DNA from 2 places in the Pseudomonas sp. FP1742 genome. Region 2 is predicted to be linked to the other one. Evidence: predicted binding sites of a transcription regulator. Region 2 holds the regulator's gene; the other holds the start of a gene.
What was found. The regulator sigma-54, encoded in region 2, starts transcription at its own class of promoters, with help from an activator protein. The targets are predictions, from matches to a motif close to ANTGGCATNNANNTTGCTNT.
Positions count from the first base shown of each region.

Region 1 (15,125 bases), 670 kb from region 2:
GCAAAAAAATAATTAAATAATTTTTATTTGAACTAATTATTCCATTTTTCAAAAAGTAAATTTCCTAATAAAAAACAGAAAACTAAGTCGGAAAACTCCTTAGGAAGCTTCCTATCGTCAATTTACAGTCGACGGCTCTCTGGATCTGATTTGGAAAGCATGCGTTACGCTCTGTAAATAAATCCTTACGAAAAGCGCGCTCAAACCCCATGGAATGCCGCTGTGCAAAGGGCTGTAAGGAAAACCTGCCGTCCGCCGCCGCGATGGCGCTGTTCAAGGGCTCTGGCGCGCTTGTCTCAGCCTCGATTGAAAGGTGAGATGCGCCCCATGCCTGTCGTGCAGGTGCATAACAAGAAGGAGGCGCAATGAACGCCGTGACTCATCTCCATCTCTCATCGTGGGGCGATTTTTCTGCTGCCCTCGTCGAGGACCTGCAAAGGTCTGACTCAATTTTTGCTGCCGCCCGAGACCTTCGAGGCGGACACAGGCAATCCCGGCAACCGACGCGCTGATCCAGCGGTGTCTGGCAGCAGGGGGTTAGCGGTGTACAATGCGCCGCGTTTTAACTGTGACCCTCTGCGTAACAGCGCAAACCTCAAGGCTATCGGCCTTGTTCACTCCGCCGCGTCACGAGCGTGTCGGGTTCGATTTCGTCACAGATAAAAACAAACAGGTGACGCATGACTGTCGTAAAAACGCTGAACTCCTGGTGCCTGCGCTGGGGTTTGATCGGCGCTGCTTGAAATCGCAACCGAGCGGCAACGTCTACCGAACATCATCAAACCTTGCGTGAGACCCTTTTCATGAGTGGACAAAACTCGCATTCAGGCGAGCTGAAACGCGGCCTGAAAAATCGCCATATTCAACTGATCGCCCTCGGTGGCGCGATCGGTACCGGATTGTTCCTCGGCTCGGCCGGCGTGCTCAAATCCGCCGGCCCGTCGATGATCCTCGGCTACGCCATCTGCGGCTTCATCGCTTTCATGATCATGCGCCAACTGGGCGAAATGATCGTCGAAGAGCCAGTGGCCGGTTCCTTCAGCCACTTCGCCCACAAATACTGGGGCGGTTTTGCCGGTTTCCTGTCGGGCTGGAACTGCTGGATTCTGTACATCCTGGTGGGCATGTCGGAGCTGACCGCGGTCGGCAAATACATTCACTACTGGGCGCCGGATATCCCGACCTGGGCCTCGGCGGCAGCCTTCTTCGTGCTGATCAACGCGATCAACCTGGCCAACGTCAAAGTCTTTGGCGAGGCCGAGTTCTGGTTCGCGATCATCAAGGTGGTGGCGATCGTCGGCATGATCGCCCTGGGCAGCTACCTGCTGGTCAGCGGCCATGGCGGCCCGCAAGCTTCGGTGACCAACCTGTGGTCCCACGGCGGCTTCTTCCCGAACGGCGTCAGCGGCCTGGTGATGGCCATGGCGATCATCATGTTCTCCTTCGGTGGCCTGGAAATGCTCGGTTTCACCGCTGCTGAAGCGGACAAGCCGAAAACCGTGATCCCGAAAGCCATCAACCAAGTGATCTACCGGATCCTGATTTTCTACATCGGTGCGCTGGTGGTCCTGCTGTCGCTGACGCCTTGGGACAGTCTGTTGGCAACCCTGAATGCTTCCGGCGACGCTTATAGCGGCAGTCCGTTTGTGCAAGTGTTCTCGATGCTCGGCAGCAACACCGCCGCGCACATCCTCAACTTCGTGGTCTTGACCGCGGCGCTGTCGGTGTACAACAGCGGCACCTATTGCAACAGCCGCATGTTGCTGGGCATGGCCGAGCAGGGCGATGCGCCGAAAGTCCTGTCGAAGATCGACAAGCGTGGCGTGCCGGTGCGTTCGATCCTGGCGTCGGCCGCTGTGACGTTGATCGCGGTGTTGCTGAACTACCTGATTCCGCAAAACGCGCTGGAACTGTTGATGTCGTTGGTGGTTGCAACCCTGGTGATCAACTGGGCGATGATCAGCTTCTCGCACTTCAAGTTCCGCCAGCACATGAACAAGACCCGGCAGACGCCGCTGTTCAAGGCCCTGTGGTACCCGTACGGCAACTACATCTGCCTGGCGTTCGTGGCGTTCATCCTCGGCGTGATGCTGCTGATCCCGGGCATCCAGATCTCGGTGTATGCGATTCCGGTGTGGGTTGCGTTCATGTGGATCTGCTACGGCATCAAGAACAAGCGCAGCGCCCAGCAGGCGTTGCAGGCGGCAGTGAAATAACGCGGCACGCAGAAACAATAAACCCGGCCAAGTGCCGGGTTTTTTGTGAGCGATACAAAACTTTGAACTGGCGCGGCCCCCCTGTGGGAGCGGGCTTGCTCGCGAAAGCGGAGTATCAGTCGACATCGATATTGCCTGACACACCGCTTTCGCGAGCAAGCCCGCTCCCACATTGGATCTTTGGCGTGCCGAAGATTTATTCGCGGTATCCTGCACGCTCTGAATACGGACGCTTTTCCATGCTGGTGATTTCCAACAACGTGCATCTGCCGGATGCCGAGATCGAATTGACAGCCATCCGCGCCCAGGGCGCCGGTGGGCAGAACGTCAATAAAGTCTCCAGCGCCGTGCACTTGCGCTTCGACATTCCGGCCTCGTCCTTGCCCGAGTTTTACAAGGAACGGCTGCTGGCGTTGCGTGACAGTCGCATCACCAGCGAGGGGGTGTTGATCATCAAGGCCCAGCAATACCGCACGCAGGAGCAGAACCGCGCCGATGCGCTGGAGCGGCTGACCGAACTGATCCTCAGCGCCACCAAAGTGGAAAAGAAACGCCGTCCGACCAAGCCGACCCTCGGTTCGAAAAAGCGTCGGCTCGAATCCAAGACCAAGCGCGGCAGCATCAAGGCCGGGCGTGGCAAGGTGGATTTCTAGCGGGCTTCACGCTCTTCCCGATACTTTGGCGCCTGCCGGTACAAGTAAACGCTCAGCATCAATCCGCTCAACGCGGCCAACGCGGCAAACAGGAAGATCGAGGCAAACCCGAATCCAGCCGCGATCGCACCCGCCAGCGGTCCGGTAATCCCCAGCGACAAATCGATAAACAGTGAATAGGCCCCAACCGCCGCGCCACGGCTGGAAGCGGGCACCAGGTTGACCGCTTCCACGCCCAAGGCCGGGAACACCAGCGAAAAACCGAACCCGCTCAGCGCCGCACCCGCCAGTGCCCAATGGGCATCCGGCGCCAGCCATAGCAGTAACAGCCCGAGGGTTTCCACCGAGAGGCAGGCAATCGCCACGCGAAAACCGCCAAGGCGATTGATCAGGTTACCGAACAGCAATCGCGCACCAATGAAACTGGCGCCGAACAAACTCAGGCACAGCACCGCGTTGGACCAATGCTGAGTGGCGTAATACAGCGTGATGAAGGTCGCGATGGTGCCAAAGCCGATGGAGCCCAGTGCCAGGCCGCAGCCATGAGGGAACACCCGTCCCAGCACATGCATGAACGGCAAGCGTTCACCCGCGACAATCGGCGCCGCGGTTTTCGGCCAGGCCAGCGCCACGCCCAGTACGGCCAGCAGCACGATGCTCACGCCCATGCTCCACAATCCCAACTGACTTACCAGCAGCACCCCCAGCGGTGCGCCGACCGCCAGCGCACCGTAACTGGCGATGCCGTTCCAGGAGATGACCTTGGCGGTGTTCGCCGCGCCGACCCGGCCGATGCCCCAGCCGATCGAGCCGGAACCCACCAGGCTTTCCGCGCTGCCGAGTATCAGGCGGCCAATCAACAGGCTGATCAAACTCAGTGTCGGCAGGCTTTGGGTCCAGGCCGAAATCAGCATGAACACACCGCTCAAACCGCAGCCGGCGAGGCCGTACATCACCGCGAGCTTGCTGCCCTTGTTATCGATGATGCGCCCGGCATAAGGCCGGCTGAGCAGGGTGGCGAGGTATTGCACGCTGATCACCAGCCCGGCGATCACCGCGCCAAAACCGAGGTCACTGTGGACATAGCCTGGCAACACGGCCAGGGGAATACCGATATTGAGGTAACCGATGAAGGTGAACAGGACGATGGAAACGACTTGCAGCGTGACCGCCAGGGGGCGCTGGGTTTCTGACATGGGTAAAAGGTCCACGGGGCAGCAGGATAGATAGGCTGCTTATGATAACGGCGTGGACGGTCGTAGGGCGTGAAAAAGTAAAACTATTTGCCGGACGGAATTATTCAGGATTTGGCGGGGGCGACCAGTTGCGTCGTGACCAGGGCGGCCAGAGCGTTTTCTTCGCTGCCGAATCGGGCCAGCAGGGCGGCCTGTTTCTCGGGGGAAAGACGGTTCCAGATCTCGATCATCTTCTCGGCGGTGCCGATCAGGACGCTGGCCTGGGCTTCAGTGAAATCATCGCTCATGGTGCGGGGCTCGCGGTTCAGGCGGTGTGGAAAGCGCATGTTAGCGCTTTCCACACGGTCTGGCATTGCGGGTGTATCAGTCTTCTCTGTCGGCCTGACGGCGTTCAGGTGCTTCTTTCGGCTTGGGCTGTTGGGCGCCGGTTTGTTGCCCCCCGGCTTGTAGCGTGGTCGTCTGCTCAGTTTCGTGCAGGCTTGGGAAGGGGAGATTAGGGATCTCGTGCATAGAGCGCTCCTCGCAAAGTCTGTTGATAGATCTGGTAGATCCGCGCTTTAAAAAAGCCTGGGCAGGATACAGCAGGAAAAATGACAAATAGACTTTATATCCATTTGTTACGACGGATGGGATTGTCTAGACAGGTCAATGGGATAGGTAAATACAAGTGTGGGAGCGGGCTTGCTCGCGAAAGCAGAGTGCCAGTCGATATCATCGTTGCCTGACACACCGCTTTCGCGAGCAAGCCCGCTCCCACAAGGGGGATTTGCAGATACTGGGGTTACTTGCAGACGTCAGCGATGGCCTCGGCCAGCAGATCCAGACGCGTCGCATCGATCCCGGCAACGTTCGCCCGGCCCGAGCTGACCATGTACACACTATGACGTTCGCGCAGTTGTTTGACCTGCTCCGGCGACAAGCCAGTGTAGGAAAACATCCCGCGTTGCACGCCGATGTGCGCAAACCGCTTGCGCAGGCCATGGGGTTCGAGCGCTTCGACCAGGCCACTGCGCAGTTGGGCGATGCGCAAACGCATGGCTTCCACTTCGTCGGCCCAGCGGCTTTTCAGCTCTGGATCGCCAAGGATGGTCGCGACTACGGCGGCGCCGTGATCCGGCGGTGTCGACCACAGGTTGCGGGCGATGTTGGCCAGTTGGCTGCGGATGTCCACCAGCTTGTCGGCGGTTTGCGCGCAGACAATCAGCGCGCCGGTGCGGTCGCGGTACAGGCCGAAGTTCTTCGAGCAGGAACTGGTGATCAGCACTTCCGGCAACTCGGCGGCGAACAGCCGGGTCGACCAGGCATCTTGCTCCAGGCCGTCGCCGAAGCCCTGATAGGCGAAGTCGATCAGAGGCAGCAAGTCGCGACTGCGCACCACGTCCAGCACCCGGCGCCAATCGTCATGGGACAGGTCGAAACCGGTCGGGTTGTGGCAGCAGGCGTGCAGCAGCACCACATCGCCCTTCGGTGCTTGATTGAGCACCGCGAGCATCGCTTCCACATCGAGACGGTTATCGCTGCCGACATACGGGTAGTGACTGACCTTGATCCCGGCCGCCGCGAAAATGGTTTCGTGGATCGGCCAAGTCGGGTTGCTCAACCACACGCCACGGCCCGGCAGGCATTGGGCGATGAAGTCGGCGCTCAGGCGCAACGCGCCGGTACCGCCCGGCGTTTGCGTGGCGCCGGCCCGATGCTCGGCGATCAGCGCCGAATCGGCACCCAGCACAAGCTCGTTGATGACCTTGCCGAACGCCGCATCGCCGTGGCCGCCGATGTAAGTCTTGGTGGCCTGGCGATCCACCAGGCGCTGCTCGGCAAGCTTCACCGCTTCAAGGATTGGCGTCAGGCCCTGGGCGTCTTTGTAGACCCCCACGCCGAGGTCGAACTTGCGTGGGTTGGGGTCCTGCGCATAGGCCTCCATCAGGCCGAGAATCGGGTCGCCGGGTACTCGGCCGATGGCGTCGAAATGCATTATTTGCGGCCCTCGGCGTCTTTGGCCACTTCGTCAGTGCGCGCGGCCATGATGAAGTCGTTGCGGTGCAGGCCCTTGATGGAGTGGCTCCACCAGGTCACGGTGACTTTGCCCCACTCGGTCAGCAGGCCCGGGTGGTGACCTTCAGCCTCGGAGATTTCACCGACGGCGTTGGTGAACGCCAGCGCATGCTTGAAGTTCTTGAACAGGAAAACTTTTTCCAGCTGCATCACACCGTCGCGCACTTCGATGTTCCAGTCAGGGATCTGCTTGATCAGGATCGGCAATTCTTCGTCGCTGACCTGAGGGGCGTCGGCGCGGCAGGCTTCGCAATGGGCTTGGTTCAATGTGGACATGATGTGTTCCTGAAATCGAGTGTTTTGAAAAACGGTCGTCAGTGGGACCACGCTAAAGCAAAGCGGCGATCCGTAACAGACTCACTTGATGCCAAAAGTCGCGGGTCACGCAGCTTTTGGCGGAAATTTCGGTGCGTGCAACCCCAGCTGCATACCTTGCTTGACCATGCCCATGATGTCTTCGTGGGCCAGATCGAACAGGCGCTTGAGGTTCGGCAGGACAAAGTACAGCGGTTGCAGAATGTCGATGCGGTACGGCGTGCGCATGCATTCCAGTGGGTCGAAGGCCTGATGCTCAGGTGCGTCCGACAGGGCGTAAACAGTTTCTTTCGGCGAGGACAGAATACCGCCGCCATAGATTCGCAAGCCTTGCGGCGTGTCGACCAGGCCGAACTCGATGGTCATCCAATACAGGCGCGCCAGGTACACGCGTTCTTCCTTGGATGCCTGTAGGCCGAGTTTGCCGTAGGTGTGGGTGAATTCGGCGAACCAGGGGTTGGTCAACAGCGGACAGTGGCCGAAGATCTCGTGGAAAATGTCCGGCTCTTGCAGGTAATCCAGCTCTTCGCGGGTACGAATAAAGGTCGCCACCGGAAACTGCTTGTTCGCCAGCAATTCGAAAAAGGTCTGGAAGGGGATCAGCGCGGGCACTCGGGCAACTTGCCAGCCGGTGGTTTCACCGAGGACTTTGTTGATTTCGCCAAGTTGCGGAATGCGGTCGTGGGGCAGACCGAGTTTTTCGATACCGTCCAGGTATTCCTGGCACGCACGGCCCTCGACCACTTTGAGCTGGCGAGTGATCAGCGTGTTCCACACCGCGTGTTCTTCGGCGGGGTAGTCGATAAAACCTTGCGCATCGGGCTCGCGAGCCACGTATTGCGTCTGCTTCATGCTGCTCTCCTGCTAGGGGAATCGTTCTTGTTGTGTGTACAGCTATGGACCTAGAAATACCCCAAGGTGTTCGGTGTTGCAGCAGGTGATCCGCGTCTTGTGTAGGAAAATTCCGCGCTTTTCGTAAAGAATTCGTTACGGATTGGCTGCTGTGGCGCAAGTATTGATATTTACGGGTTTGAAATGGCCTGCGGGTGTCACATAATCTTGACGACTAACTGAGCTGCTCGGCAAAAAAATACGTCCGAAGGCACTGCGAATTCCCTTGTGGGAGCGGGCTTGCTCGCGAAAGCGTCGGCACATTCGACATTGATGTATCAGGCAGACCGCTTTCGCGAGCAAGCCCGCTCCCACAGGTTGTGCGCTCAGTATCAACTTACTCACCGCTGTTACGGGCCTTCATATGCGTATCAAAGTCCACTGCCAGAACCGCATCGGTATCCTGCGCGACATTCTCAACCTGTTGGTCGAGTACGGGATCAACGTCGCTCGCGGCGAGGTGGGCGGTGAGCATGGCAATGCGATCTATCTGCACTGTCCGAATCTGATCAACATTCAGTTCCAGGCGTTGCGGCCCAAGTTCGAGGCGATCGGCGGGGTGTTCGGCGTCAAGCGTGTAGGGCTGATGCCCAGCGAGCGTCGGCACATGGAGCTCAATGCCTTGCTCGGTGCCCTGGAGTTTCCGGTGCTGTCGATCGACATGGGCGGCTCCATCGTTGCGGCCAACCGTGCGGCGGCGCAGTTGCTCGGGGTGCGGGTGGATGAGGTGCCGGGGATTCCGCTGTCGCGGTACGCCGAGGATTTCGATTTGCCGGAACTGGTGCGCGCCAACAAGTCGCGGATCAACGGCTTGCGGGTGAAGGTCAAGGGGGACGTGTTTCTCGCCGACATCGCGCCGCTGCAATCGGAGCATGACGAAAGCGAAGCCATGGCCGGGGCGGTGTTGACGCTGCACCGGGCGGATCGGGTGGGCGAGCGCATCTATAACGTGCGCAAACAGGAGTTGCGCGGCTTCGACAGCATTTTCCAAAGCTCGAAAGTGATGGCGGCGGTGGTTCGCGAAGCGCGGCGCATGGCACCACTGGATGCGCCGTTATTGATCGAAGGCGAAACCGGCACCGGCAAAGAGTTGTTGGCGCGGGCCTGTCACCTGGCGAGCCCGCGTGGGCAATCGCCGCTGATGGCGCTCAACTGCGCAGGCCTGCCGGAGTCCATGGCCGAGACCGAGTTGTTCGGCTACGGCCCCGGCGCTTTCGAAGGGGCGCGGGCCGAAGGCAAGCTCGGCCTTCTGGAGCTGACGGCGGGCGGTACGCTGTTCCTTGATGGCGTCGGCGAAATGAGCCCGCGCTTGCAGGTGAAATTGCTGCGCTTTCTGCAGGACGGTTGCTTCCGTCGTGTCGGCAGCGATGAAGAGGTCTATCTGGATGTGCGGGTGATCTGCGCGACTCAGGTGGACTTGTCCGAGCTGTGTGCTCGCGGTGAATTTCGCCAGGACTTGTACCACCGCTTGAACGTGCTCTCGCTGCACATCCCGCCACTGCGCGAATGCCTCGACGGACTGGCACCGCTGGTGGAGCACTTCCTCGATCAGGCCAGTCGACAGATCGGTTGCCCGTTGCCGAAACTGGCCCCGGCGGCGATGGAGCGGCTCAGTCACTATCACTGGCCGGGTAACGTGCGGCAGTTGGAGAACGTGCTGTTTCAGGCCGTCTCCCTGTGTGAGGGCGGCACCGTCAAAGCCGAGCACATTCGCTTGCCGGACTACGGCGTGCGTCAGCCGCTTGGCGATTTCTCCCTCGAGGGCGGGCTGGACGAGATTGTCGGGCGCTTCGAGAAAGCGGTGCTGGAGCGCTTGTATTCCGAGTATCCGAGCAGTCGGCAACTGGGCAAGCGACTGGGGGTTTCCCATACCACCATTGCCAATAAGTTACGCGAGTATGAGGTGGGCAAAGAGCCGGGTGTTTAAACCTGTGGCGAGGGGGCAAGCCCCCTCGCCACAGAGTTCTGTGTTGACTGCAAAGGTCGATGCTTGCCGTAAGCGGCATGACACCGCCGGTTTTTCGTCTTCGATACATTCCCCCAATCTCCTCTAATCCCCTCAAGTCCTTTGTTTGCCGGGCCCGGCGCCGCCAGAAAAAAGTTGGTCTGCAAATTGCTTATGGCTCAGCAGTACAGCGGTGGGCGGCAAACGTCCGGCATGCAGAGGAAAGAGTGTGGACAAGTACCTTTATGTGGCAATGACCGGCGCCAGCCAGAATGCACTGGCGCAGAAGGCTCATGCCAACAACCTGGCGAACATCTCTACCAACGGTTTTCAGAAGGACCTGGAACAGGCCCGTTCGATGCCGGTATTTGGTGACAGCTTTCCGGCGCGCGCGTTTGCCATGACTGAACGTCCGGCCACCGACTTCTCCCCTGGCGCCCTGGTGGAAACCGGTCGCGACCTCGATGTCGCGGTGCAAGGCAATGGCTGGATCGCCGTGCAGAACCCCGATGGCGGTGAGAGCTACGTGCGCACCGGCAGCCTGAACGTTGACGCCCTGGGCGTGCTGCGCGCCGGCAATGGTATGCCGGTGATGGGCAATGGCGGGCCGATTGCCGTGCCGCCCGAGCAGCAGATCGAAGTTGGCGAAGACGGCACCGTCAGCATCCGTGCGATGGGCGAAGGCCCGCGGGTGATGGCCGAAGTCGACCGCATCAAACTGGTCAACCCGGACTTCAAGAACATGACCAAAGGCCTGGACGGTTCGATCCACACCAAGGACGGCAAGCCGGCGCAAGCCGATGCCAACGTCAAACTGGTGTCCGGATTCCTCGAGTCGAGCAACGTCAACGCCGTGGAAGAAATGACTTCGGTGCTGGCGCTGGCCAAGCAGTTCGAGCTGCACATCAAGATGATGAACACCGCCAAAGACGATGACCAGGCCATGGCTCGGGTCTTGCAGATCAGCTAATTATCAGAACGTCGCGCCGTAAAACAGGCGCACGAGGAGAATCGAATGCTTCCGGCTCTATGGGTTGCCAAAACAGGTCTGTCCGCCCAGGACACCAACCTCACCACCATTTCCAACAACCTGGCGAACGTATCGACCACGGGTTTCAAACGTGACCGCGCCGAGTTCCAGGACTTGCTGTATCAGATCAAGCGCCAGCCAGGCGCCCAGTCGACCCAGGACAGCGAACTGCCGTCGGGTCTGCAAGTGGGTACCGGTGTGCGCATCGTCGGCACCCAGAAAAACTTCACCGCCGGTAGCCTGCAAACCACCGAGCAGCCACTGGACATGGCCATCGACGGTCGTGGTTTCTTTCAGATTCTGCAGCCCGATGGCACCACGTCCTACACCCGTGACGGTACCTTCCACCTGGACTCCAACGGCCAGATCGTCAACGCCAGCGGCTTCGCCCTGGAGCCGGCCATTGTCATTCCGAACAACGCCCAGACCTTCACTGTCGGCCGTGACGGCACCGTGTCGATCACCGTTGCCGGCAACCCGGCCTCCCAGGTGATCGGCAACCTGCAAACCGCCGACTTCATCAACCCGGCCGGCCTGCAGGCAGTGGGTAACAACCTGTTCCTGGAAACCGCTGCCAGTGGCGCGCCGCAAGTCGGCACCCCGGGCCTGGCCGGTTTCGGCACCACGCTGCAGAACACCCTGGAAACGTCCAACGTCAGCACCGTTGAAGAGATGGTCAACATGATCACCACTCAGCGCGCCTACGAGATGAACTCCAAGGTGATCTCCACCGCCGACCAGATGCTCTCGTTCGTAACGCAGAATCTGTAATCAAGTCTATGAGGCGGCCATGAGTCGTCTGCAATACCGTGAGGTAGGGTCATGAATCGCTTTGTATCTGTTCTGGCACTGAGTGGGGTCGTCGTGCTCGCGGGCTGCGTTGCCCCGCCGCCCAGGCCCAATGACCCTTACTACGCCCCGGTGTTGCCGCGCACGCCGCTGCCGGCTGCCGCCAATAACGGCTCGATCTACCAGGCCGGTTTCGAACAGAACCTGTACAGCGACCGCAAGGCGTTCCGGGTCGGTGACATCATCACCATCACCCTGAACGAGCGCACCCAGGCGAGCAAGAACGCCAACTCGCAGATGGACAAGAACAGCGATAACAAGATCGGCCTGACCTCGTTGTTCGGCTCCAGCCTGACCACCAATAACCCGATCGGTGGCAACGATCTGAGCCTGAATGCCGGCTATAGCGCCGACCGCTCGACGAAGGGCGACAGCAAGTCCGGCCAGAGCAACAGTCTGACCGGTTCGATCACCGTGACCGTCGCCGACGTGTTGCCCAACGGCATCATCGCCGTGCGCGGCGAGAAGTGGCTGACCCTCAACACCGGTGACGAGCTGGTACGGATTGCCGGCCTCGTTCGCGCCGATGACATCGCCACCGATAACACCGTGTCGTCGACCCGCGTCGCCGATGCACGCATCACCTATTCGGGCACCGGTGCGTTTGCCGATGCGAGTCAGCCAGGCTGGTTCGACCGTTTCTTCCTCAGCCCGCTGTTCCCTTTCTAGGTGGCTATGTTGAATCTTAAACACCTGATGGTGGGCGCTCTTTTGCTGTGCGCAGCCTTCGATGCTCAAGCTGAACGGCTGAAGGACATCGCCAGTATTTCCGGCGTGCGTTCCAACCAATTGATCGGCTATGGCCTGGTGGTCGGGCTTAACGGCACCGGTGACCAGACGACCCAGACCCCGTTCACCCTGCAGACCTTCAACAACATGCTCTCGCAGTTCGGCATCAAGGTGCCGCCAGGTTCCGGCAACGTGCAATTGAAGAACGTCGCGGCCGTGTCGATCAGCGCTGATTTGCCAGCGTTCGCCAAGCCGGGTCAGCAGATAGACATCACCGTGGCGTCCATCGGTAACTCCAAGAGCCTGCGCGGCGGCACCTTGCTGTTGACGCCGCTCAAAGGTATCGATGGTAACGTCTATGCCGTCGCTCAGGGCAACCTGGTGGTCGGTGGTTTCGATGCCGAAGGTCGTGACGGTTCGAAGATCACCGTCAACGTTCCGTCGGCCGGTCGCATCCCCGGCGGTGCGTCGGTCGAACGTGCCGTGCCGAGCGGTTTCAATCAGGGCAACAGCCTGACCCTGAACCTCAATCGTTCGGACTTCACCACCGCCAAGCGCATCGTCGACAAGATCAACGACATGCTCGGCCCTGGCGTTGCCCAAGCCATCGACGGTGGCTCGATCCGCGTGACCGCGCCACTCGATCCAAGCCAGCGGGTCGACTATTTGTCGATCCTGGAAAACCTCGAAGTCGATCCGGGCCAGGCGGTGGCGAAAGTCATCATCAACTCGCGCACCGGCACCATCGTGATCGGCCAGAACGTCAAGGTTTCCCCGGCCGCCGTGACCCACGGCAGCCTGACCGTGACCATCACCGAAGACCCGATCGTCAGCCAGCCCGGCCCTCTGTCCAACGGGCAGACGGCGGTCGTGCCACGCTCGCGGGTCAACGCTCAGCAAGAAGCCAAGCCGATGTTCAAGTTCGGCCCGGGCACCACCCTCGACGAAATCGTTCGTGCGGTGAACCAGGTTGGCGCGGCACCGGGTGACTTGATGGCGATTCTCGAAGCGCTGAAGCAGGCCGGCGCGTTGCAAGCCGACCTGATCGTGATCTGAGGACGGCGATCATGGATATGCGCAAAAGCGGTCTGGTCAGCAGCAGCGACTCGGGTTCCTACTCGGACCTGAATCGTTTGAATCAGCTCAAGGTCGGCGACAAGAACAGCGATGCGAACATGCGCAAAGTGGCGCAGGAATTCGAATCGCTGTTCCTCGGTGAAATGCTCAAGTCCATGCGCTCGGCCACCGAAGCGCTGGGCCAGGACAATCCGCTCAATACGCCGGCGGCCAAGCAATACCAGGAAATGTACGACCAGCAGTTGGCCGTTTCCCTGTCCCGCGAAGGCGGCGGTATTGGCCTGGCGGATGTGCTGATGCGCCAGATGTCGAAGAACAAACCGTTGGCGCCGGGTGAGGCTGCGGCAGCGTCCGCCGCCAAGCAAGCCGCCGCGAAGGCCGCCGTGGAAACACCGATTGCCGCCGGCACGGTCGCCACCAACGGGCCGCTGTCGCGCCTCAATGGTGAGCGTCCGTTGTGGGCTTCGCGCGCGGTGAAGTTGCCGGCGAACGCGGGCGAGGGGACTCACCGCAATGACATGGCGCTGATCAATCAGCGGCGTCTGGCGCTGCCGCCGAAACTGGCCGACCGTTTGCTCGCAGGGCTGGTGCCGTCAGCATCGACCACGGCGACGAACGCCACCGCAACGCAGAACAAAATCCAGGTGCCGCAGAGCACCACGACCGGTTCCGGTTCGCTGTACAACGGCGACTGGCTGGCTTCGCAAACGGATACGGCATCCAGCGGGCGCCTGCAGATCTATGGTCGTGCCATGGCTCAAATCCCCCTGGCGCCGCCGAAGAAAGCCTTCAGCTCCGCCGACGAATTCGTCAACACCATGCTGCCGATGGCCAAAGAGGCTGCCGACCGTATCGGTGTCGATCCGCGTTACCTGGTGGCTCAGGCTGCCCTGGAAACCGGTTGGGGTAAATCGGTCATGCGCGCTCAGGATGGCAGCAGTAGCCATAACCTGTTCGGCATCAAGGCCAGCGGTAACTGGAAGGGCGATTCGGCGCGGGCGATCACCAGCGAATTCAGAAATGGCCAGATGGTCAAGGAGACGGCCGAGTTCCGTTCCTATGCCTCTTACAAGGACAGTTTCCATGACCTTGTGACGCTGCTGCAAAGCAACAATCGCTATCAAGATGTGCTGAAGTCGGCCGATAACCCAGAACAGTTTGTACGCGAGTTGCAAAAAGCCGGGTATGCAACCGACCCGGATTACGCAAGCAAGATTTCGCAGATAGCCAAGCAGATGACGAGTTACCAAAACTACGCTGCGGCGGGCGTTTCCACCACGCCTTTATAGGCACAAGGTATAAGGTCTGAACCATGAGTTTGCTCAATATCGGGATGTCGGGTCTGGCCGCTGGCCAATCCTCGCTGATGACTACCGGCAATAACATTGCCAACGCCGACACCGCCGGTTACTCACGCCAGCAAACCGTGCAGGGCACCAAGGCCTCGAATCAGTTCGGCAATGTCTACATCGGCACCGGTACGACCCTGGCCGATGTGCGTCGGGTGTACAACAGCTACCTCGATGCGCAACTGCAAACCACCACCTCGCTCAACAGCGACTCGGCGGCCTATGCCGGGCAGATCAGCCCGCTCGACAAGTTGCTGTCGGACAGCGGCACCGGTCTCAACGGCGCCCTGACCAAGTTCTTCGCCTCGGTGCAGAACGTCAACGCCAAACCGGGCGACGATGCTTCCCGCCAACTGCTGCTCAGCGATGCACAGGCCTTGAGCAACCGTTTCAACTCGATCTCCAGCCAATTGACCACGCAGAACGCGAACATCAATGGCAACCTGGCGGACATGGCCGATCAGGTCAACAAACTGGCGGCCACCGTGGCCCAGTTGAACCAGAAGATTTCCGAAGTTTCCAACGCCGGCGGCCAGCCCAACGACTTGCTCGACGCGCGCAACGAGACCGTGCGCCAGTTGTCCACCTTCACCGGTGCTCAAGTGATGGAGCGTGACGGTAACCTCGACATTTACCTGGGCAGTGGTCAGCCGCTGGTCATGGGCAGCACCGCCAGCAAGCTGGAAGTGGTACCGAGCAAAGACGACCCGTCGCGTTCGGCCGTTCAACTCAATCGCGGTTCGAGCACCATCGACATCACTTCGGTGGTGACCGGTGGCGAAATGGGCGGCTTGCTGCGTTATCGCAGCACCGTGCTGGA
Region 1 covers NZ_CP117460.1:1,691,453-1,706,577, forward strand. The annotation lists gene PSH64_RS07565 (amino acid permease) at 804-2,216, shown strand; gene arfB (alternative ribosome rescue aminoacyl-tRNA hydrolase ArfB) at 2,456-2,869, shown strand; gene PSH64_RS07575 (MFS transporter) at 2,866-4,065, opposite strand; gene PSH64_RS07580 (hypothetical protein) at 4,170-4,352, opposite strand; gene PSH64_RS07585 (hypothetical protein) at 4,429-4,575, opposite strand; gene PSH64_RS07590 (amino acid aminotransferase) at 4,847-6,040, opposite strand; gene PSH64_RS07595 (4a-hydroxytetrahydrobiopterin dehydratase) at 6,040-6,396, opposite strand; gene phhA (phenylalanine 4-monooxygenase) at 6,502-7,287, opposite strand; gene PSH64_RS07605 (sigma-54-dependent phenylalanine hydroxylase transcriptional regulator PhhR) at 7,691-9,253, shown strand; gene PSH64_RS07610 (flagellar basal body rod protein FlgF) at 9,501-10,241, shown strand; gene flgG (flagellar basal-body rod protein FlgG) at 10,287-11,072, shown strand; gene flgH (flagellar basal body L-ring protein FlgH) at 11,124-11,819, shown strand; gene PSH64_RS07625 (flagellar basal body P-ring protein FlgI) at 11,826-12,935, shown strand; gene flgJ (flagellar assembly peptidoglycan hydrolase FlgJ) at 12,947-14,245, shown strand; gene flgK (flagellar hook-associated protein FlgK) at 14,269-15,125, shown strand, end outside.
Region 1: PSH64_RS07610 (flagellar basal body rod protein FlgF) is a predicted target of sigma-54. The motif match lies at 9,427-9,446, and genes of this name have one in related genera.

Region 2 (15,125 bases):
TTCTGCTGGCCCATGACGTGATGGTTGGTGAGGGCGCCAATGCCCTGCGCCTGGATCAGGTGCGTGCGGTACCGGATCTGTGGGCCAGCCTCCTGGCACGCGAAATACGCATCGCACATCTGGAACTCAACGGTCTGAAGATCAGCCTCAAGGAAGGCGAGGACGGTCATTGGGCGCTGGAGGGGTTGCCGGTGCAGCAGGATCAGCCGCTGGATCCGGAGCAACTGCTCAATCGCATGCAGATGGTCCAGCAACTGTCGGTGCTCGACAGTCAGGTGACCTTGCAGCCGCTGGATCAGCCGCCGCTGACCCTGACCTATGTTGGCCTTAATTTGAGAACCGGCGTGTCGCGTCAGCGCCTCGATGCTCGCTTGACCCTGCCTGACGGCCAGCCGGTTGCGATGAGCCTGCACACCCGTATCCGCGCCAGTCAGTGGGCGGACGGCGAGGTCGATGCTTATCTGAGTCTGCCGCAAAGCGATTGGTCGAAATGGTTGCCCGAGCGTCTGACTCAGCAATGGAATTTCTCCGAAATCAAGGCCGGTGGCGAGCTCTGGGTGAACTGGAGCGAAGGTGCCCTGCAAAGCGCCGCGATCCGTTTGAACGCGCCGCAACTCAAGGGCGCCTACGCCGAACGCAAGCCGATCGAGATCAACAATCTGGCGCTTAACGGGTATTTCCAGCGCAACTCCACGGGCGTCCTGGTGACCCTGGACTCCCTGGCCATGAGCCTGGGCGACACCCGCTGGGAATCGAAGCTGCAATTTCAACAAACGGTGGCGACCGACAAGGTGCCTGAACTCTTGCATCTGCAAGTCGACCGCATTGATCTCACGCCGCTCACCCCGTTGCTGAACGCCTTGGGTCCGCTTCCGGAAGGTGTCGCCACCGCCGTCGAGCGGCTCAAGGTCACGGGGATGTTACGCAACGTGCTGATCGACCTGCGCCCGGCAGCTACCGATGACAGCAAATTCAGCTTTGCCGCCAATCTGGAAAAGGTCGGCTTCGACGCTTATCACGGTGCACCGGCAGCGCGAAATGTCAGCGGCAGCATCAGCGGCGACCTCGGACAGGGCGAGTTGCGCATGGACAGCAAGGATTTTTCCCTGCACCTGGACCCGATTTTCGCCAAGCCATGGCAATACATTCAGGCCAACGCGCGGTTGACCTGGAAACTCGACAAAGAAGGTTTCACCCTGATTGCGCCGTACCTGAAGGTGCTGGGCGAGGAGGGCAAGATTGCCGGCGACTTCCTGATCCGCCTGCATTTCGATCACACCCAGGAAGACTACATGGACCTGCGGGTCGGCCTGGTCGACGGCGACGGTCGTTACACCGCCAAATACCTGCCGGCCGTGTTGAGCCCGGCGCTGGACGAATGGCTGCGCACGGCGATTCTCAAAGGCGCGGTGGATGAAGGTTTCTTCCAGTACCAGGGGTCGCTGAACCACGGCGCCCCGGAAACGGCTCGCAGTATCAGCCTGTTTTTCAAGGTTCACGATGCCGAACTGGCATTCCAGCCGGGCTGGCCGCATGTCAGCAAGGTCAGCGGCGATGTGTTCATCGAAGACAGCGGTGTGCGGATCCTCGCAAACAAGGGGCAATTGCTCGACACCCAGGTCAACGATGTCTACGTCAATATTCCCCATGTGCCTGCCGGACAGAGCCCCCACCTGTTCCTCGATGGCGCGTTCGCCGGCGGGTTGGGCGATGGCCTGAAGATTCTGCAGGAAGCACCGATCGGCACCGCCGATACCTTCGCCGGCTGGGAGGGCGAGGGCGATCTGCAAGGCAAGCTCAACCTGGATATCCCGCTGGTCAAAGGTGAGCAACCGAAAATCCTCGTCGACTTCAAGACCGACAAGGCCCGCTTGAAACTTCGCGAGCCCATCCTGGAACTGACACAACTCAAGGGCGACTTCCGCTTCGACAATACCAAGGGTTTGAGCGGGCAAAAAATCACGGCGCGAGCATTCGACAAGCCCGTGACCGCGCAGATTTTCGCCGATGGCAGTGCGGGCAAGCTCAACACTCGGGTCACCGCATCGGGTCAGGTCGAGGTCAAGAAGCTCAGTGAATGGCTGAACGTCACTCAGCCGTTGCCGGTGTCCGGTGTGGTCCCTTATCAATTGCAACTGAACCTTGATGGCGCCGACAGCCAATTGATGGTCAGTTCCAGCCTCAAAGGCGTGGCGGTGGATTTGCCGGCACCGTTCGGCATGGCGGCCGATGTCGGACGCGACACCGTGTTCCGCATGACCCTGCAAGGACCGGAGCGGCGTTACTGGGTCAACTATGGGGAGTTGGCAAACTTCACGTTTGCGGCACCGACCGGCAATTTCATCGACGGTCGCGGCGAGTTGTATCTTGGCGGTGGCGATGCTGTGTTGCCTGGCAACAAAGGCCTGCGCGTGCGCGGTGTACTCTCCGAACTCGATGTCGCTCCCTGGCAGGATCTTGTCAGCAAGTATGCTGGCCAGGATCCAGGCGGCAGCGCCAAGCAATTGCTCAGCGGCGCGGATTTCAAGGTTGGCAAGCTCAGCGGTTTCGGCACCACCCTTGATCAGGCGTCGGTGCAGTTGACGCGCAAGCCGGCCGCCTGGGCGCTACAACTCGACAGTCAGCAGGCCAAGGGCACCGTCGGTATTCCCGATGCGAAAGCCGCACCGATTGCGGTCAATCTGCAATACGTACGTTTGCCGGCCCCAGACCCGACGGTGCTGGCCGACGAGAATTCGCCGGATCCGCTGGCCACCGTGGACCCGACGAAAATCCCGGCGCTGGATATCACCATCAATCAGCTGTTCCAGGGCCAGGACCTGGTAGGCGCCTGGCTAATGAAGGTTCGCCCGACCGCCAAGGGCATTGCCCTCAACTCCCTGGACATGGGCCTCAAGGGCATCTTCCTGCAGGGTAGCGGCGGTTGGGAAGGCACGCCGGGTAACACCAGCAGTTGGTACAAGGGCCGGGTCAGTGGCAAGAACCTCGCCGACGTGCTCAAGGGCTGGGGCTTTGCGCCAAGTGTCACCAGCGAAGAATTTCATATGGATGTCGACGGTCGCTGGCCAGGCTCACCGGCGTGGCTGGCCACCAAGCGCTTCTCCGGCACTCTTGATCCATCGCTCAATAAAGGTCAGTTCGTTGAAGTCGAGGGCAGCGCCCAGGCTCTACGGGTATTTGGCCTGCTCAACTTCAACTCCATCGGCCGCCGCTTGCGGCTGGACTTTTCCGACCTGTTCGGCAAAGGCTTGAGCTATGACCGGGTCAAAGGCCTGCTGGTCGCGACCAACGGGGTCTACGTGACCCGTGAGCCGATCCTGCTGACCGGCCCGTCGAGCAACCTGGAACTCAACGGCACCCTGGACCTGGTGGCAGATCAGGTCGATGCCAAGTTGCTGGTGACCTTGCCGGTGACCAACAACCTGCCGATTGCCGCGCTGATCGTCGGTGCGCCGGCGGTCGGCGGGGCGCTGTTCCTGATCGATAAGCTGATCGGTGACCGCGTGGCGCGTTTCGCCAGCGTCAAATACACCGTCAAGGGGCCGTGGAAAGAGCCGAAAATCACCTTCGACAAGCCTTTTTGAATTCTTTTTGAAAAAGCACTCTTTGGGCCTATGGAGTAGCATGGCGGCATATATTGAGGAGCGCGCCATGTCTGTAGCGGTAATTCAAATGGTCAGCCAGAGCGACGTGCTGGCCAATCTGGCCCAGGCCCGTCGTCTGCTTGAGCAGGCGGCGACCGGTGGCGCGCGGCTTGCCGTGCTGCCGGAAAACTTCGCTGCCATGGGCCGTCGCGACATTGCTGACATCGGTCGCGCCGAAGCCCTGGGCGAAGGCCCGATCCTGCCGTGGTTGAAACAGACCGCCCGCGACCTCAAGTTATGGATAGTGGCCGGCACATTGCCGTTGCCGCCGGTGGATCAGCCGACGGCCAAAGCGCATGCGTGCTCGTTGCTGGTGGACGACCAGGGCGAGACCGTGGCGCGGTACGACAAGCTGCACCTGTTCGACGTGGACGTGGCGGACAATCGCGGACGTTATCGCGAATCCGATGACTATGCTTATGGCAGTGGCGTGGTGGTTGCCGATACGCCGGTCGGTCGAGTCGGCCTGACGGTGTGTTACGACTTGCGATTTCCGGAGCTTTACAGCGAATTGCGTGCTGCCGGCGCGGAATTGATTACCGCTCCGTCGGCCTTCACCGCGGTGACCGGCGCGGCCCATTGGGACGTACTGATTCGCGCGCGGGCCATCGAGACTCAGTGTTATGTGCTCGCGGCCGCCCAGGGTGGAACACATCCGGGGCCACGAGAGACCTTTGGTCATGCTGCCATCGTCGATCCATGGGGGCGGGTGCTGGCACAACAGGATCAGGGCGAGGCCGTGCTGCTGGCCGAACGCGACAGCAGCGAACAGGCGTCCATCAGGGCGCGGATGCCGGTGTCCACTCATCGGCGCTTTTTCTCGCAGGGCGCCCAGCGACCTGCATCAGAACGACGAATTTAAGGCGTAAAGCATATGAGCGAGTTGTTGTCCTCCGTCAGTGAACACCTCCTGGCGCCCGGCGGCGTAACGATCGAGAGCCTGCAAGGTGTGCTCGGTGATCTGGCCGGCCCGGGCATCGATGCCGCCGACCTGTATTTTCAGGGGCAGATCTCCGAGTCCTGGGCGCTGGAAGACGGGATCGTCAAAGAAGGCAGCTTCAACCTCGACCAGGGTGTCGGCGTGCGTGCGCAATCGGGTGAAAAAACCGGTTTCGCCTACAGCAATGCAATCACCCTCGAAGCACTGGGCGCGGCGGCCCGCGCAGCCCGTTCGATCTCACGAGCCGGGCAGAATGGCACCGTGCAGGCGTTCACCACCCAGGATGTCGCCCAATTGTACGGGCCGGACAACCCGCTGGAGGTGATGAGCCGTGCCGAGAAAGTCGAGCTGCTCAAGCGTATCGACGTGGCGACTCGCGCCCTCGACCCGCGTATCCAGCAAGTCACGGTGAGCATGGCCGGGGTCTGGGAGCGGATTCTGATCGCCTCCACCGATGGCGGCCTGGCAGCGGATGTGCGGCCGCTGGTGCGTTTCAACGTCAGCGTGATCGTCGAGCAGAACGGTCGTCGTGAGCGCGGCGGCCATGGCGGTGGCGGTCGTACCGACTACCGCTATTTCCTCAGCGAAGACCGCGCCATGGGTTATGCCCGTGAAGCGTTGCGTCAGGCACTGGTGAATCTGGAAGCCATCCCGGCGCCGGCCGGTACGCTGCCGGTGGTGTTGGGGTCGGGTTGGTCCGGCGTGTTGCTGCACGAAGCCGTTGGCCATGGCCTGGAAGGCGATTTCAACCGCAAGGGCAGTTCGGCTTACAGCGGGCGCATGGGCGAGATGGTTGCATCGAAGCTCTGCACCATCGTCGATGATGGCACCCTCGTCGGGCGCCGTGGTTCGCTGAGCGTCGATGACGAAGGCACGCCGACCGAGTGCACCACGCTGATCGAGAACGGTGTGCTCAAAGGTTATATGCAGGACAAGCTCAACGCGCGCCTGATGGGCGTGGCCCGCACCGGCAACGGCCGTCGCGAGTCCTATGCGCACCTGCCGATGCCGCGCATGACCAACACTTACATGCTCGGTGGCGAAAGCGACCCGGCGGAAATCATCGCCTCGGTGAAAAAAGGCATCTACTGCGCCAACCTCGGTGGTGGTCAGGTGGACATCACCAGCGGCAAGTTCGTGTTCTCCACCAGCGAGGCGTACCTGATCGAAGACGGCAAGATTACTGCCCCGGTCAAAGGCGCGACGTTGATCGGCAACGGGCCGGAAGCCATGAGCCGGGTGTCGATGGTCGGTAACGATCTGGCGCTGGACAGCGGTGTGGGAACGTGTGGCAAGGATGGGCAGTCGGTGCCGGTGGGTGTCGGCCAGCCAACGCTGAAAATCGATGCGATCACTGTGGGTGGCACAGGATCGTAAGGGGTTCTTGAAAAAGTGAAGCTTCGGGTGAGTTGCGAGACAACTCACCCGATTCGGGACTAACGCAAACCGCGTTGAGTCTCGTCCAGCTCACGGATGTACTTGAAGATTTTACGGCTCGAGGCCGGTGGCTTGTTGGTCGCCAGTTCGTGCTGGGCCTGACGGATCAGGGAGCGCAATTGCTGACGATCGGCCTCCGGGTAATCGACGACGAATTTCTCCAGGACGGCGTCGTCGCCTGCGATCAAGCGATCGCGCCAGCGTTCCAGGCCGTGGAAACGTTCGTTGTACTGCCGGGTGGAGGCATCGAGTTGATCGAGCAGAGTGAGAATGGCGTCAGTGTCCTGATCGCGCATCAGCTTGCCGATGAACTGAAGGTGCCGTTTACGCGCGATATGCGCGGTGTGCTTGGGCGCATCGGCCAGGGCCCGGCGCAGAGCGTCGGTCAACGGCAGTTTGGCCAGCAGATCAGGCTTGAGCGTTGTAAGGCGCTCGCCAAGGTCAACCAGAGCATGCAGCTCGCGTTTGACTTGGGTTTTGCTTTTTTCTCCCCCGTCGAGGGAGTCGTCGTAAGAATCAACCATGGTGGCAGTCCGCAAAGAAACGCCGCCATGATAACCAGTCGGGGGCCGCTTGTCCGGCCCGGTCGCTCGAAGGCCCCAGCCGAAAGCAGAATTTGAGTGGAGAACAGCATGAGTGCAGTTGAAAGCGTCGGCCCACAAGCGTTGCCGGCACTGCAAGAACAAGTCGAGCAGATCATTGCTGAAGCCAAGCGCCAGGGGGCCAGTGCCTGTGAAGTGGCGGTGTCGCTGGAGCAGGGCCTGTCGACCACGGTGCGTCAGCGGGAAGTCGAAACCGTTGAGTTCAACCGCGATCAGGGCTTTGGCATCACCTTGTATGTAGGGCAGCGCAAAGGCTCGGCCAGCACCTCGGCCAGTGGTTCGGAGGCGATTCGCGAAACCGTTGCCGCTGCGCTGGCGATCGCCAAACACACGTCGGAAGACGAAGCCGCGGGCCTGGCGGATGAAGCGCTGATGGCCAAGGACCTGCTGGATTTCGACCTGTTCCACCAATGGAGCATCACCCCGGAGCGAGCGATCGAGCAGGCCCTGGCCTGTGAAGCGGCGGCGTTTGCTGCTGACAGCCGGATCAAGAATGCCGACGGCACTACCCTCAGTACTCACCAGGGCTGCCGGGTTTACGGTAACAGCCACGGTTTTATCGGCGGTTACGCCTCGACCCGTCACAGCCTCAGCTGCGTGATGATCGCTGAAGCCGATGGCCAGATGCAGCGCGATTACTGGTACGACGTGAACCGGCAGGGCAATTTGTTGGCCAGCCCGGAGAGCATCGGCCAGCGTGCCGCGCAACGGGCAGCAAGCCGTCTGGGCGCGCGCCCGGTGCCGACCTGCGAAGTGCCTGTACTGTTTTCCGCGGAGCTGGCCGGTGGCTTGTTCGGCAGTTTCCTCTCGGCAATCTCCGGCGGCAGTCTGTATCGCAAATCGTCGTTCCTCGAAGGCACGCTGGGGCAGAAACTGTTCCCAGAGTGGCTGACCATCGATGAGCGTCCGCACTTGATGCGCGCTTTGGGCAGCTCTGCCTTCGACGGCGATGGCCTGGCGACCTACGCCAAGCCGTTCGTGGAGAACGGTGAGCTGGTGTCCTACATTCTCGGCACTTACTCCGGCCGCAAGCTGGGCATGCCGAGCACCGCCAATGCCGGCGGCGTGCACAACCTGTTCGTCACCCATGGCGACGAAGATCAGGCGGCCTTGCTGCGCCGCATGGGTCGTGGCCTGCTGGTTACCGAACTGATGGGGCAGGGCCTGAACATGGTCACTGGCGATTACTCCCGTGGCGCGGCGGGTTTCTGGGTCGAGAACGGCGAGATCCAGTTCGCGGTGCAGGAAGTGACCATCGCCGGCAACATGCGCGATATGTTCAAGCAGATCATTGCGGTAGGTAATGACCTGGAATTGCGCAGCAACATTCGCACCGGTTCGGTGTTGATCGAGCGGATGACGGTGGCGGGCAGCTAAGCTGCGATTGCTGCACAAAAAAACGCGCCACCCAATTGGGTAGCGCGTTTTTTTTGGATCATTGGATCGCAGCCCTTAGCATCGCCCAAAGACGCGTAGGAGCTGCCGAAGGCTGCAATCTTTTGCTGTTTATTCGCCTTCGTCGAAGTAGTTGTTGATCAGCGCCACCAGTGCATCCAGCGCTTCCTGCTCCTGTTCACCTTCGGTACTCAGGTAGATTTTTGTGCCTTTGCCAGCAGCCAGCATCATCATGGCCATGATGCTTTTGCCGTCGACCACGGTTTCTGGCGTGCGTCCTACCCTGATCGTGCAATCCTTGAACTGACCGGCGACTCCGACAAATTTGGCAGACGCGCGGGCATGCAGGCCCAGCTTGTTAATGATTTCGATTTCCAGAGCAGGCATCGCGATGTGAATCCTTTAGCTGAGGTCGCGGTGGCGAACCTGGACGTTCTTCAGGGATTGTTGCAGGACCTGGCCCAGACGTTCGGTCAGGTAGACAGAGCGGTGATGCCCGCCGGTGCAGCCAATGGCAATAGTGACATAGGCGCGGTTGCTGGCGGCAAAGCGGGGCAGCCACTTGAGCAGGTAGGAGGAAATGTCCTGGAACATCTCTTCGACATCCGGCTGCGCCGCCAGGTAGTCGGCCACCGGTTGATCGAGCCCGGACTGTGCCCGCAGCTCCGGTTTCCAGTAAGGGTTAGGCAGGCAGCGCACGTCGAACACCAGATCGGCGTCCACCGGCATGCCACGCTTGAACCCGAAAGACTCCACCAGGAACGCAGTACCGGGCTCCGGCTGATTCAGCAGGCGCAGCTTGATGGTATCGCGCAGCTGATACAGGTTCAGATTGGTGGTGTTGACCTTGAGGTCGGCCAGGTCGGCGATCGGCCCCAGTAAATTGGTTTCGTCCTCTATCGCCTCCGCCAGCGAGCGATTGGCGCTGCTGAGCGGGTGACGACGGCGTGTTTCCGAAAAGCGTTTGAGCAGGGTTTCTTCGTCGGCGTCCAGGTACAGCACATCGCACTGGATATGCCGGCTGCGGACTTCTTCCAGCAGTTCGGGAAAGCGTGACAGATGGCTCGGCAAGTTGCGCGCATCGATGGACACCGCCACCAGCGGTTGTGCCAGTTCGGTATGAATCAGCGCACGCTCGGCCAGTTCCGGCAGCAGACCGGCCGGCAGGTTGTCGATGCAGTAGTAGCCGTTGTCCTCGAGAACATCGAGGGCAGTACTTTTACCTGAGCCGGAGCGGCCGCTGACGATAATCAGGCGCATGATTAGTGACCGTTTTGCTCGTCCAGGACAACCTGATACAAGGCTTCGTTGCTCGGGGCGCTGCGCAGTTTTTCACGCACTTCCTTGCGGTCAAGCATGCTGGCGATCTGGCGTAGCAGTTCCAGGTGCGCATCGGTGGCGGCTTCCGGGACCAGTAGAACAAACAGCAGGTCAACCGGGGCGCCGTCAATGGCGTCAAAATCGATAGGGGCTTCCAGGTGCAGCAGCGCACTGATTGGCGAGGTGCAGCCTTTGAGCCGGCAGTGGGGGATCGCGATGCCGTTGCCGAAACCGGTAGAGCCGAGTTTCTCACGGGCAATCAAGGCCTCGAAGACGTCCTGCATTTCCAGATCCGGTACTTCGCGGTGGATAAGGTTGGCAATTTGTTCGAGGGCTTTCTTTTTACTGCCACCCGGCGCGTTCACCAGGGAACGGCCGGGGGTCAGGATGCTTTCAAGTCGGATCATGGGTTGGGAGTGTTAACGACCGGTCGCGCCCTGGAGGAGGCTCTGGGTCTTTTCCTTATGCTTTTTGAGTTGGCGATCCAGCTTGTCGGTCAGCAGGTCAATGGCGGCATACATGTCCGTATGCTCGGCATTGGCGACTACTTCTCCGCCGGGAATATGCAGCGTGGCTTCGATTTTCTGCAGCAGCTTCTCGACGTTCATCGTGACTTGCACGTTGGTGATCTTGTCGAAATGCCTCTCTAATCGTTCGAGTTTTTCGCCGATGTAGGTGCGAAGAGGTTCGGTCACTTCCAGTTGGTGTCCACTGATGTTGACTTGCATACAGCTTCTCCTTCGTTGCCAGTGCATAAAGCGGCAGGCAGAAATGCCTGCCACTGGAACGCTGTGGCGAGCCCGGCGGCTACATCAACCGCTTCCGTTCGCTGGAAGGCGCGATCCCCAGGGATTCGCGGTACTTGGCGACCGTACGACGGGCTACCTGAATGCCTTGTGCCTCCAGTAAACCAGCGATCTTGCTGTCACTCAACGGCTTTTTCTGATTTTCCGCGGCAACCAGTTTCTTGATGATCGCGCGGATCGCCGTAGACGAGCATTCCCCGCCTTCGGAGGTGCTGACGTGGCTGGAAAAAAAGTATTTCAGTTCATAGATGCCCCGTGGGGTATGCATGAATTTTTGCGTGGTCACCCGTGAAATCGTCGATTCATGCATGCCCACCGCTTCGGCGATGTCATGCAGCACCAACGGTTTCATGGCTTCGTCGCCGTACTCCAGAAAGCCGCGTTGATGCTCGACGATCTGAGTGGCTACTTTCATCAGGGTTTCGTTGCGGCTTTGCAGGCTCTTGATGAACCAGCGAGCCTCCTGCAACTGATTACGCATGAAAGTGTTATCTGCGCTGGTATCGGCGCGGCGCACGAAGCCGGCGTATTGGGCGTTGACCCGCAGGCGTGGCACCGACTCCTGGTTCAGCTCCACCAGCCAGCGCTCGTTGTCCTTGCGTACGATCACGTCGGGAACGACGTATTCGGCTTCGGTGGACTCGATTTGCGAGCCCGGGCGCGGGTTGAGGCTCTGGACCAGTTCGATCACCTGACGCAGTTCATCTTCCTTGAGCTTCATGCGGCGCATCAGCTGGCTGTAGTCGCGGCTGCCGAGCAGGTCGATGTAATCGGTGACCAGGCGCTTGGCCTCCGCCAGCCAAGGGGTCTTGGCGGGCAGTTGGCGCAGTTGCAGCAGCAGGCATTCACCCAGGTTGCGGGCGCCGATGCCGGCGGGTTCGAATTGCTGGATGCGGTGCAGGACGGCTTCGATTTCGTCCAGCTCGATGTCCAGTTCCGGATCGAAGGCCTCGAGGATTTCCTCGAGGGTCTCGTCCAGATAGCCCTGATTGTTGATGCAGTCGATCAGGGTCACGGCGATCAGGCGATCGGTGTCGGACATCGGTGCCAGGTTCAGTTGCCAGAGCAAATGGCTTTGCAGGCTTTCACCGACCGATGTGCGGGTGGTGAAGTCCCACTCGTCGTCATCGTTGCTCGGCAGGCTGCTGGCGCTGGTCTGGTAGACGTCTTCCCAGGCGGTGTCGACAGGCAATTCGTTGGGAATGCGCTCGTTCCAGTCGCCGTCCTCAAGGTTATCCACCGTCGGAGCGGTTTCCTGGTAGGAGGGTTCCTGAATGTCGGGGTTGGGTTTTTGTTCGGCGTTATCGGCCAAGGGGTCGGCGTTATCGAGGTCGTCGCCTTCTTCCTGGCGTTCGAGCATCGGATTGGACTCCAGGGCCTCCTGGATTTCCTGTTGCAGGTCCAGGGTCGACAATTGGAGCAGGCGGATAGCCTGTTGCAGCTGCGGTGTCATCGTCAGCTGCTGGCCCATTCTCAAGACTAGCGATGGTTTCATGGCAGGGGCTTAACACCTTATTCGCCGGCGCACATGCGCCATCCACTACAGGGCGCCGAAGCGCCAAACATAAGCAAATTATATGCCTGAAACTGAAGTGTTTGCCTAGAGCGCTGTAACAATAAAAAACTATAAAGCTTTATTGACACGTGGCCCTTGCTGATGGCTGAACACCTTTGGAGCGACGTGTTTGCCTGGAGCGCCGTAACAATAAAAACCTATTGATTTTTTATTGAAACAAGCGCCCGGGCGATTGGCCAGGCACCTCAGCGCTTACAGGCGGAACTCGTGGCCCAGATACACTTCCTTGACCAATTCGTTGGCCAGGATAGTGGCGGAGTCACCTTCAGCGATCAGTTGGCCATCGTTGACGATGTAGGCCGTTTCGCAGATGTCCAGGGTTTCACGGACGTTGTGGTCTGTGATCAGCACGCCAATGCCTTTGGCCTTGAGGTGATGGATGATCTGCTTGATGTCGCCCACCGAGATCGGGTCCACGCCGGCGAAAGGTTCGTCGAGGAGGATGAATTTCGGGTTGGTGGCCAGTGCTCGGGCGATTTCCACGCGGCGGCGTTCGCCACCGGACAGGCTCATCCCAAGGTTGTCCCGGATGTGGTGGATGTGAAATTCCTGCAGCAGGCTTTCCAGCTCTTTGCGGCGACCGGCCTTGTCGAGTTCCTTGCGGGTCTCGAGGATGGCCATGATGTTGTCGGCCACCGAAAGCTTGCGGAAGATCGACGCCTCTTGCGGCAGATAGCCGATGCCGGCTTTGGCGCGACCGTGCATGGGCTGGTGGCTGACGTCCAGGTCGTCGATCAGTACGCGGCCCTGGTCGGCCTGCACCAGGCCGACGATCATGTAGAAGCAGGTGGTCTTGCCGGCACCGTTGGGGCCAAGCAGGCCGACGATCTGACCGCTGTCGATGGACAGGCTGACGTCACGCACGACCTGGCGGCTCTTGTAGCTCTTGGCCAGATGCTGAGCTTTCAGAGTTGCCATTACTGGGCCTTTTGCTCGTCGGTTTTCTTTTTCGGCTGGATCACCATGTCGATGCGCGGACGCGCCTCGGTGACTTTGTTGCCCGTGGCGCGACCGGCGCTCGCAAGCTTCTTGACCGTGTCGTAGACGATTTTCTCGCCCTGGGTGGTGTTGTTGTCCTTGTCGACAACTTTAGCCTTGTCGATCAGCACGACGCGGTTTTGCGCCGCGTGGTACTGGATGGTTACACCCCAGCCCTGAACAGGCTTGGTGTCGCCGGCGGTCTGCAGTTGCTCGAAGTAGGCGAGGTTGCCCACCGAAGTCACCACGTCGATGTCGCCCGCAGGCGTGCGGGTGATGGTCACGGTGTTGCCCTTAACGATCATCGAGCCCTGAGTGATGATCACGTCACCTTTATAGGTGGCAATACCATTCTTGTCGTCCAGCTGGGCGTCGTCGGCCTGGATGCGGATAGGCTGCGCTTGATCGGTCGGCAGAGCCCAGGCGCTCACGCTTCCCAGTGCTGCGCTCAGACTGAGCAAAATAGGGAGAGTTTTAACGAGCCTCATACTGTCCTCTTACGTTAGATAGCAGGTGTATCCTGCTTTCTTTCAAGTACGCTTTCATTCCGTTGCCTGTCGATACGCCGCCAGCGCCGTCGATTCTAACGGGTTGATCGGTCTGCGCATATTGCTGCTGCGGGAACACTGTCATACGGGTGGTGGTAATCAGGGTTTTACGGTTTTTTTCGTCGAAACGGGTGATACGTACCGAGTCAATCAGCTCGACCTGGGTGCCGTCCGGGTTGACTTCGCCGCGTTCGCTCTGGACATGCCAGGGGAACTCGGTACCGCGAAACATGTTCAGGTCAGGATTGGACAGTAACGTCACTTCGGTCGCTTTCAGGTGTTCGACCTTGTCGGACGTCATTTCGTACTGCAATTTGCCGTCCGGCAGGTACTGCACGCTATGGGCGTTGATGGCGTAATAGTCGATCGCGCTTTCATCGACCTTGGCCACTGGCTTGTCGAGGAAGCGTTCCGGGCTGATGTTCCAGTAGCCGACCGCGGCGAACAGCGCCGCGATGCAACCGAATATCAGGATGTTGCGAATCTTTTTGCTCAGCATGATGGGCTCACAGGTACGCGGCGTTGGCCGCATCGAGGCGGCCCTGGGCGCGCAGGATCAATTCGCAGAATTCGCGAGCGGCACCCTCGCCACCACGGGCCTGGGTGATGCCGTGGGCATGTTCGCGCACGAAGCTGGCAGCGTTGGCCACCGCCATGCCCAGGCCAACCCGGCGAATCACCGGCAGGTCTGGCAGGTCGTCGCCAAGGTAGGCCACTTGTTCATAGCTCAGGTTCAGTTGGGCAAGAAGCCCGTCGAGCACCACCAGTTTATCTTCGCGACCCTGGAACAGGTGTGGAATGCCGAGGTTTTTCGCGCGGCGTTCGACTACCGGGGTCTTGCGGCCGCTGATGATAGCCGTCTGTACGCCGGCTGCCATCAACATCTTGATGCCCTGGCCGTCGAGGGTATTGAAGGTCTTGAATTCGCTGCCGTCTTCGAGGAAGTACAGGCGCCCGTCGGTCAGCACGCCGTCGACGTCGAATACCGCCAGTTTGATCTGTTTGCCGCGTAGCAGCAGGTCCGTGCTCATTACATTACTCCCGCGCGCAGCAAGTCGTGCATGTTCAAGGCGCCGACCGGGCGGTCTTCGCTGTCGACCACGACCAGCGCATTGATCTTGTGGTCTTCCATGATTTTAAGCGCCTCGGCGGCAAGCATCTCGGCACGTGCGGTCTTGCCATGGGCGGTCATGACCTGGTCGATGGTGGCGCTGTGGATGTCGATGCTGCGGTCCAGGGTGCGGCGCAGGTCGCCGTCGGTGAAGATCCCGGCGAGTTTGCCGTCGGCTTCCAGAACCACGGTCATGCCCAAGCCCTTGCGGGTCATTTCCATCAGAGCGTCCTTGAGCAGGGTGCCGCGCTGAACCTGCGGCAGCTCTTGCCCGGCGTGCATGACGTTTTCCACTTTCAGCAGCAGGCGTCGGCCCAGCGCGCCGCCAGGGTGGGAAAAGGCGAAATCTTCAGCGGTAAAGCCGCGGGCTTCCAGCAGCGCAACCGCCAGGGCATCGCCCATCACCAGGGCGGCGGTGGTCGACGAGGTCGGTGCCAGGTTCAGCGGGCAGGCTTCGTGCTCGACGTGAACGTTGAGGTTGACTTCGGCGGCCTTGGCCAGCGCTGAGTCGGGATTGCCGGTGACGCTGATCAATTTGATGCCCAGGCGCTTGATCAGTGGCAACAGGGTGACGATTTCATTGGTGGAGCCGGAGTTCGACAGCGCCAGGATGATGTCATCGCGAGTGATCATGCCCATGTCGCCGTGGCTGGCTTCGGCCGGATGTACAAAGAAAGCCGTGGTGCCGGTGCTGGCAAGGGTGGCGGCAATCTTGTTGCCGATATGCCCCGACTTGCCCATGCCGACCACGACCACGCGGCCTTTGCT
Region 2 covers NZ_CP117460.1:1,025,386-1,040,510, forward strand. The annotation lists gene PSH64_RS04405 (YhdP family protein) at 1-3,584, shown strand, start outside; gene PSH64_RS04410 (carbon-nitrogen hydrolase family protein) at 3,652-4,506, shown strand; gene tldD (metalloprotease TldD) at 4,519-5,961, shown strand; gene yjgA (ribosome biogenesis factor YjgA) at 6,021-6,545, opposite strand; gene pmbA (metalloprotease PmbA) at 6,654-8,000, shown strand; gene PSH64_RS04430 (HPr family phosphocarrier protein) at 8,130-8,405, opposite strand; gene rapZ (RNase adapter RapZ) at 8,421-9,278, opposite strand; gene ptsN (PTS IIA-like nitrogen regulatory protein PtsN) at 9,281-9,745, opposite strand; gene hpf (ribosome hibernation-promoting factor, HPF/YfiA family) at 9,758-10,066, opposite strand; gene PSH64_RS04450 (RNA polymerase factor sigma-54) at 10,146-11,639, opposite strand; gene lptB (LPS export ABC transporter ATP-binding protein) at 11,913-12,638, opposite strand; gene lptA (lipopolysaccharide transport periplasmic protein LptA) at 12,638-13,186, opposite strand; gene lptC (LPS export ABC transporter periplasmic protein LptC) at 13,173-13,745, opposite strand; gene PSH64_RS04470 (HAD family hydrolase) at 13,753-14,277, opposite strand; gene PSH64_RS04475 (KpsF/GutQ family sugar-phosphate isomerase) at 14,277-15,125, opposite strand, start outside.